One region of the Rhodoferax sp. RT5P35 genome, then DNA from elsewhere that is predicted to be linked to it. Evidence: riboswitches for the same ligand, from Rfam matches in the RefSeq annotation. Region 1 holds a riboswitch; the other holds the start of a gene.
What was found. Region 1 has a riboswitch for thiamine pyrophosphate ahead of AC097L_RS00220 (FAD-dependent oxidoreductase). Riboswitches for the same ligand answer to the same signal wherever they lie in the genome.
Positions count from the first base shown of each region.

Region 2: another riboswitch for thiamine pyrophosphate. It lies ahead of AC097L_RS00675 (thiamine ABC transporter substrate-binding protein); the one in region 1 lies ahead of AC097L_RS00220 (FAD-dependent oxidoreductase).

Region 1 is NZ_JBWMAX010000001.1:42,816-46,212, forward strand. Features, by position in the region: gene AC097L_RS00210 (thiazole synthase) at 1-653, opposite strand, end outside; gene thiS (sulfur carrier protein ThiS) at 657-854, opposite strand; gene AC097L_RS00220 (FAD-dependent oxidoreductase) at 851-1,930, opposite strand; TPP riboswitch at 1,956-2,054, opposite strand; gene thiD (bifunctional hydroxymethylpyrimidine kinase/phosphomethylpyrimidine kinase) at 2,096-2,935, shown strand; gene AC097L_RS00230 (purine-cytosine permease family protein) at 2,988-3,397, opposite strand, start outside.
Region 2 is NZ_JBWMAX010000001.1:144,558-147,954, reverse strand. Features, by position in the region: gene AC097L_RS00680 (ABC transporter permease) at 1-694, opposite strand, end outside; gene AC097L_RS00675 (thiamine ABC transporter substrate-binding protein) at 695-1,717, opposite strand; TPP riboswitch at 1,762-1,861, opposite strand; gene AC097L_RS00670 (VTT domain-containing protein) at 2,005-2,658, opposite strand; gene AC097L_RS00665 (hypothetical protein) at 2,999-3,157, shown strand; gene AC097L_RS00660 (cysteine hydrolase family protein) at 3,175-3,397, shown strand, end outside.

The sequences.
Region 1 (3,397 bases):
TGGGCCAGGGCGACTGCCGTGTTCAGCAGCACCGCGTCGTAGCCCCATTCCATCACTTGGCAGGCGTGCGAGGGGCGGCCCAGCCCGGCATCGACCAGCAGCGGCACGCTCAACCGTTCGCGCAGCACCTGCATGGCGTAGGGGTTGATGGGGCCTTTGCCGGTGCCGATGGGCGCGGCCCAGGGCATCACGGCCTGGCAACCCACGTCCACCAGGCGTTGGCACAGCACCAAGTCTTCGGTGCAGTAGGGCAGCACCTTGAAGCCGTCGTGGATGAGGCGGCTGGCGGCCTCCACCAGGTTCAGCGTGTCGGGCTGCAGGGTGTAGTCGTCGCCGATCAGTTCCAGCTTGATCCACGGCGTGTCGAACACCTCGCGGGCCATGTGGGCGGTGGTGATGGCTTCTTGCAGGCCGTGGCACCCGGCGGTGTTGGGCAGCACGGGTACGCCGGTCTGGCGCAGCAAATCCCAAAAGCCGTTGGCACCCGCATCGGCCTGGCCCAGGTTCTGGCGGCGCAGCGATGCGGTCAGCATGGCGGGCTGCGCGCGCGCGATGGCGCTGCCCAGGATGCTGGGCGACGGGTAGCGCGAGGTGCCCAGCAGCAAGCGGCTGGCGAAGCTTTCGCCATAAAGGATGAGGGGGTCAGGTGTCATGTTTCAGCCGCCGGTGACGGGGTGGATGATTTCGATGCGGTCGGCATCCTGGAGCGCGGTCTGCGGGTACAGCGCGCGCGGCACAAAGCTTTTGTTGACGGCGGCGGCAAACGGCGGCTGCGCCTGCAGCAGCGCCACCGCGTCGGCCAGCGTGGCATCGGCAGGCAGGGTATGGGGGAGGTTGTTAATCAGGACGTTCATACAGTTTCTATAGCAAGACCCCAATGCACGGCAAGCGCTGAATGCCCTTTTTCCATGAATTCCAGCACCGCGTCCAGCATCGCCGGGGCAATCAGAAAGCCGTGCCGGTACAGGCCATTGATTTGCAGCACGCGGGGGCCGAGCTGGCGAATGGCGGGCAGGTTGTTGGGCAGGGTGGGGCGGCACTGGGTGCTGGACTCCAAAATGCGCGCCTCGCCAAAGCCGGGGTGCACGCTGTAGGCGGCGCTGAGCAGCTCCAGGCTGGAGCGCACGCTCATGGGCGACATATCGTCAGACTCGATCTCGGTGGCCCCCACCACAAACACCTTGTCTTCTTTGGGTGCGATGTACAGCGGATAGCGCGGGTGCACCAAGCGCACCGGACGGCGCAGATCCACCCCCGGCGCGTGCAGACGCAGCACCTCGCCACGCACGGCGCGCAGGCCCGGCCATTGGCCACGTGCACCCAGGCCCCGGCAGTCGAAATTCCAGTCCGCCTGGCAAGCCTCTGGCTCGCGCGGGCTGTGCCAGTGCAGATCAACACCGTGCTTTTGCAATTGCAGCAGCAGCGCGGCCAGCAGTTGGCGGTTGTCCAACTGGCCTTCACCTGGCAGGTACAGGCCTTGGGCGAATCGGGTGCCGATGCTGGGCTCCAGGTGGGCGATGGCTGCAGCATCCAGCGGCTGCGGGGCGGGCAGGCTGGGCAATGCCTGGCGCGTGGCGGTTAGCTGGTGACTAAAGCGCGTGGCCTCGGCCGCGTCTTGCCGGTGCCAAAGAATCAAAGTGCCGTTTTGCTGGAAGAACACGGGTGCGTCGAGCTGCGCGATCAACTCCGGCCAGCGTAGCAGCCCGTGCTGGCCCATTTGTACGACGCTGGTTTCGGTGATGGCCGACTCCGCCAGCGGTGCCAGCATGGCGGCGGCTACACGGGCGGCTGCGCCTTCGGCCTCTGGCCCACCGGCTTCATACACCCGCACCGTGTGGCCCGCGCGTGCCAAAGCCAGGGCCAGCAAGCGGCCCATCAGGCCTGCGCCGAGGATGGTGGTGGTAAGTGGTGTGGCCAAGGAGTCGTCCATGAAAAAACAGGACGAAACGAGGCTAGGTCGTTGGTTGGAAACTCCCCACGCCAGTATTACCTGGATCGGGTATGAGGGTTTTTCTCAGTCCAGCCTTGCTAGCCAGACACCCCTGTTTCATCCATAGTGTGAATTACATCACATCTGCTCGCCGATAATTTATCCATGACCAACCCACCAAGCTCCCCACGCTACCTGCGCCTGCTCTCCATCGCCGGGTCCGACAGTGGCGGTGGCGCGGGCATCCAGGCCGATCTCAAAACCTTCAGCGCCCTGGGCTGTTACGGCATGACGGCCTTGGCCGCGCTGACCGCGCAAAACACCCGGGGCGTGACGGCTATCCATCCTGTGCCCCCCGCGTTTTTAAAAGCCCAGTTGCAGGTCGTGCTGGACGACATCGGCGTGGACGCGGTGAAGATTGGCATGCTGCATTCGCCGGAGATGGTGGAGGTGGTGGCCTGGGCCATTGACCACTACCAGCTCACAAAAGTGGTGCTGGACCCGGTGATGGTCGCCACCAGCGGCGACCGGCTGATGGCCCAGGAGACGGTGCAGGTGCTGGTGGACCAGCTCTTCCCCCGCGCCACCGTGGTCACGCCCAACCTGGACGAGGCCAGCTTGCTGCTGGGCCGCAGTGTGGACGACCCAGCTGCCTTGGAGCCCGCCGTGGCCGACTTGTTGGCGCAGGGCGCGCAGGCGGTGCTGGTCAAAGGCGGGCATCTGCCGGGCAACGCGGTGGTCGATGTGCTGGGCCTGGCGAATGGTGCGCGCCAGCGCTGGGAGTCGGTGCGCATCGCCACCCACAACGGCCACGGCACCGGCTGTACGCTGTCGTCGGCGATTGCCGTCTACCTGGCACAAGACCACGCTTTGCCCGAGGCGGTGGGGCTGGCGCGTGCCTACATCCTGGGTGCCATCACCAGTGGTGCCGATGTGCGCACCGGGCACGGCCAAGGGCCGCTGAACCATGGGTTTGCGCCCTTGCCCATGGTAGTCCGTAACTAGAAATTTATAAGAAATAGGCTTCTAACGCATATTCTACCTACGCTAGTAGCTATTATTTTTGTAGCGCGTAGGTAATCCGCAGCGGGCGGCTTAACCAGGCCGCTACGAACACCACGGCCAGCGTGGGCAGGGTCGCACCAAACTGTGGTGCGTAACTGGCCAGCAGGTGGTAGATCGCAATACCCGCTAGCCACAGCCCGGCGGCCATGGGCTCTACCAGACGCTGCACCGATGCGGTGGCATGGCTGCCCATGCGGCCCAGAATCACCCCAAACAGTGGCACAAATACCGAGCTCAACAGCAGCAAAAATGGCTCCAGGCTGTGGATCGGCAGCACCAGCGTCAGAGCCGTGCAGACCACGGCCAGCAGCAGGCCCCAGCGGCGAATGCTCAGCTTGGGGTGCAGGCTGTGTGCCGAGACCGCACCCGAGTACACGTCGCCATAGGCGTTGTCGATTTCAT
Region 2 (3,397 bases), 100 kb from region 1:
GTTGCAGCTCATGGGCCACCAGGGTGTAGATCTCGACTTCCACCGTGGCGTAACGCTGGCCGCCCAGCACCAGGGCCAGCCCAAACCCGGCAAAGCAGTACAAAAAGACGAGGCACAGGCTGGACGCGAGCCAAGGCAGGATGGCGGGCCATTCGACCCGCCAGAACGCCCGCCACGGCGTGGCACCCAGGGTGCGTGCCGCCGCCACGCGCGGCGCGCTGACATGCTCCAGCGCATCCACCCCGGCGCGCACCACTACGCACAGGTTGAAGAACAGATTGCCGTACAGCAGCAGCCAGGGCGTGTCTTGCAGGTGCAAGTCCAGCCAGCCGCTGAACACACCACGCGGACCCCACAGCGCCAGCACGCCCAGCGCGGCGACCAGGGTAGGCACTACAAACGGCAGCATCAAAAGGCGTAGCACCAGGCCGCGGCCCGCAAACTCCCAACGCGCAAGCACCCAGGCCACGGGCAGACCCAGCAGCAGCGCGGCAACACAGGTGGCAGCCGCCTGCAGCACCGACCACAGCACCCGCCAGCGCAGGTAGGGGTCGGTCCACAGCGCCCAGAGGGAGGTGGGAGTTTGCGTAGCCAGTTCGCCCCACCAGCCCTCGCCCGCCAACCGCAGCACCGGGGCCACCAGCAGCACGGCCAGGGCCAGCAGCGGCACCAGCGCCAGCAGCCAACGGCGCATTTATTTCAGAACGATTTGCGTCCAGCGTGCGACCCAAACGCTGCCTTTTTCGGCAATCGTCTCGGCAGGCAGGCTGTCAAAAGCGGTGGGCTCCACGGCGTGCTTCATCACATCGGCCAAGGGGGTGTGGGCTTCGATCGGGTACATCCACATGCTGGTTTGCAAAGCCTCTTGCACACCGCCGGAACGCATGAAGCGGATGAACTTGGCTGCAGCCTCGCGCTGGCCACCACCGGCCACCAAAGCTACGCCCTCCACCTGGCGGAACACGCCGCCCTTGAGGAACAGGTTGCCGGTGGGCGATTCGCTGATTTTTTCCTTGCTGTAGAACACCTCGGCCGCCGGGCTGCTGGCGTAGCTGACGACCAGCGGGCGGGTGCCGCCGTTGCGGCTGAATTCGGTGTAGTAGGCCTCGGTCCAGCCCTTGACGGCCTTCACGCCGTTGCCACGCATGCGGGCCCACCAGTCAAAAGCTTTTTCTTCGCCCATGCCCGCAATGGTGGCCAGCAAGAACGCGTAGCCGGGGCTGGAGGTGGCGGGGTTGGGCACCACCAGCAGATTGCGGTACGCGGGCTGGGCGAGGTCTTCCAGGCTTTTGGGCAGCGCGAGGCCGCTCTTGGCGAAGGCAGCCTTGTCGAAGTTCAGGTTAACGAAGCCGTAGTCCACCGGCACCACATTGGCACCGATCTGGGCCGTGGCCGAGCCCTGGGTGTATTGCAATGGCTCCAGCACCTTGGCGGCCTGGGCCTTGGCGACCAGGGCGTTGTCCAGGCCAAACACCAGGTCGGCGATGGGCTGTGCACGGGTGAGGATGAGCTTGTTCAGCATCTCGCCCGCATCACCGGCCTTGATGATGCTGAGCTTGACACCGGATTCGGCTTCAAACTGGGCCAGCAGCGGCTTGGGCAGCGAGAACGAGCTGTGCACCAGCACCCGCAGCGTGTTGTCTTGGGCCCATGCGGGAAGAGATACGAGTACGGCCAGCGCGGTGGCGGCCAGGGTAAAAGCGCGACGGTGCAGCATGAGTGTCTTTCAATGCGCCAGCGGCGGGCGCATGAAAGGGCCAAAAGGGTGACCCATCACGCTCCCTACGCTGGCATGACCCAGATCAGGTAGTGGGGTATTTCTCAGTCCGCTACGGCGCAGCAGACACCCCCGGTGAAGGCGCAAATTGTAGTGCTTGGCGCAGGGCTCCAAGTTCTCCCTGCCAACACTGGATAAACATGTGGATAACCCGGACAAGCACTTGTATAGGGCGGTTAAGTGCTTGATTTACAAAGACAAAGCTTATGGCGCTTAAAATTTAAGCATCATACGCTGGGCAGCTTGCGGGACATGCGCCCCTTCAGCGCGCCCAGCACGATGATGGCGCCGGGAATCAAAATCATGGCCCAGATGATTTTGTCCAGGTGCTGCTTCACCCAGGGGAAATTACCAAAGAAGTAGCCAATGGTCACGATGCCCACCACCCACAGCAGGCCGCCCAGCACGTCAAAAAATGCGAACTTGGCCCGGCTCATCTGCGCCACCCCGGCCACAAAGGGCGCAAAGGTGCGCAAAAACGGCATGAACCGCGCAGCCACCAATGTCACGCCACCATAACGTTCGTAAAACGCATGGGCCTGGTTAAAAGCCTGTTTGTTGAAGAGTTTGGAGTTTTCCCACTGGAACACCTTGGGGCCACAAAAGCGGCCAATCGCGTAGTTGCACTGGTTGCCCATGATGGCTGCTGCCAGCAGCAGGCCTACCGCGATGGGGTAGGACATCAGCCCCACGCCGCACATGGCACCCACCACAAACAGCAGCGAATCGCCGGGCAGAAATGGCATCACCACCACCCCGGTCTCCACAAAAATGATCAGAAACAGCAGCGCATAGACCCAGGGGCCGTAGCTGATCACAAAGGCCTCCAGGTGTTTGTCAATGTGCAGGATGAAATCGAGAAGTTGCATAAGAATGTCCATGGGGCGCGATTATCACGGGTGGCTGCTGTCATCATGTGACATTGCCTCCACCTACCCGAGTTGAAACATGAGCCTGCTCTGCCCCGCCTGCAAAACCGACAACGACAGCGACGCGACCGTGTGCACACACTGTGCCGCCGTCCTGCCCGTGCCCCAACGCCTGTCTCGGCTGGAACAGGCCATGGCGAAACCCGCCGCCACACCTTTCGCGAAACCTGCAACGCCTCCGCCCCCACTCCCACTCCCACTCCCACCTACCCCTGCGCCGCAACCTGCTCCGGCACCCGCGCCAGCAGCCACCAAACCACCACCAACACCCCTCCCCGCACCGCCCCCCACCATGCCGCCCCAGCGACTGGTGCACCGGGCCCGCCGCCGCAGCCGCGCGCCCTGGATTCTGGCCGCGGTGCTGTTGCTGGCCTTGCTGGGGGCACTGGCTTACGAACAATTACAAATTCGTGGCCTGTCTCTCCCATTCCTGCCCACCGCCCGCCCCTGATAGAGACCGAAGCCGCCATGACGCACCACACCCACCTGCTCATCATCGACCCGCAAAATGACTTTTGCGATTTGCCAGGCTCCGCCCTGCCCGTGGCCGGTGCCGATGCCGACATGCAGCGCCTGGCGGCCTTCATACGCTGCCACGGGCCACAGCTGACCGACATCACCCTCACCCTGGATTCGCACCACCGCATCGACATTGCCCACCCCACCTTCTGGCAGCAAGCCGATGGCAGCG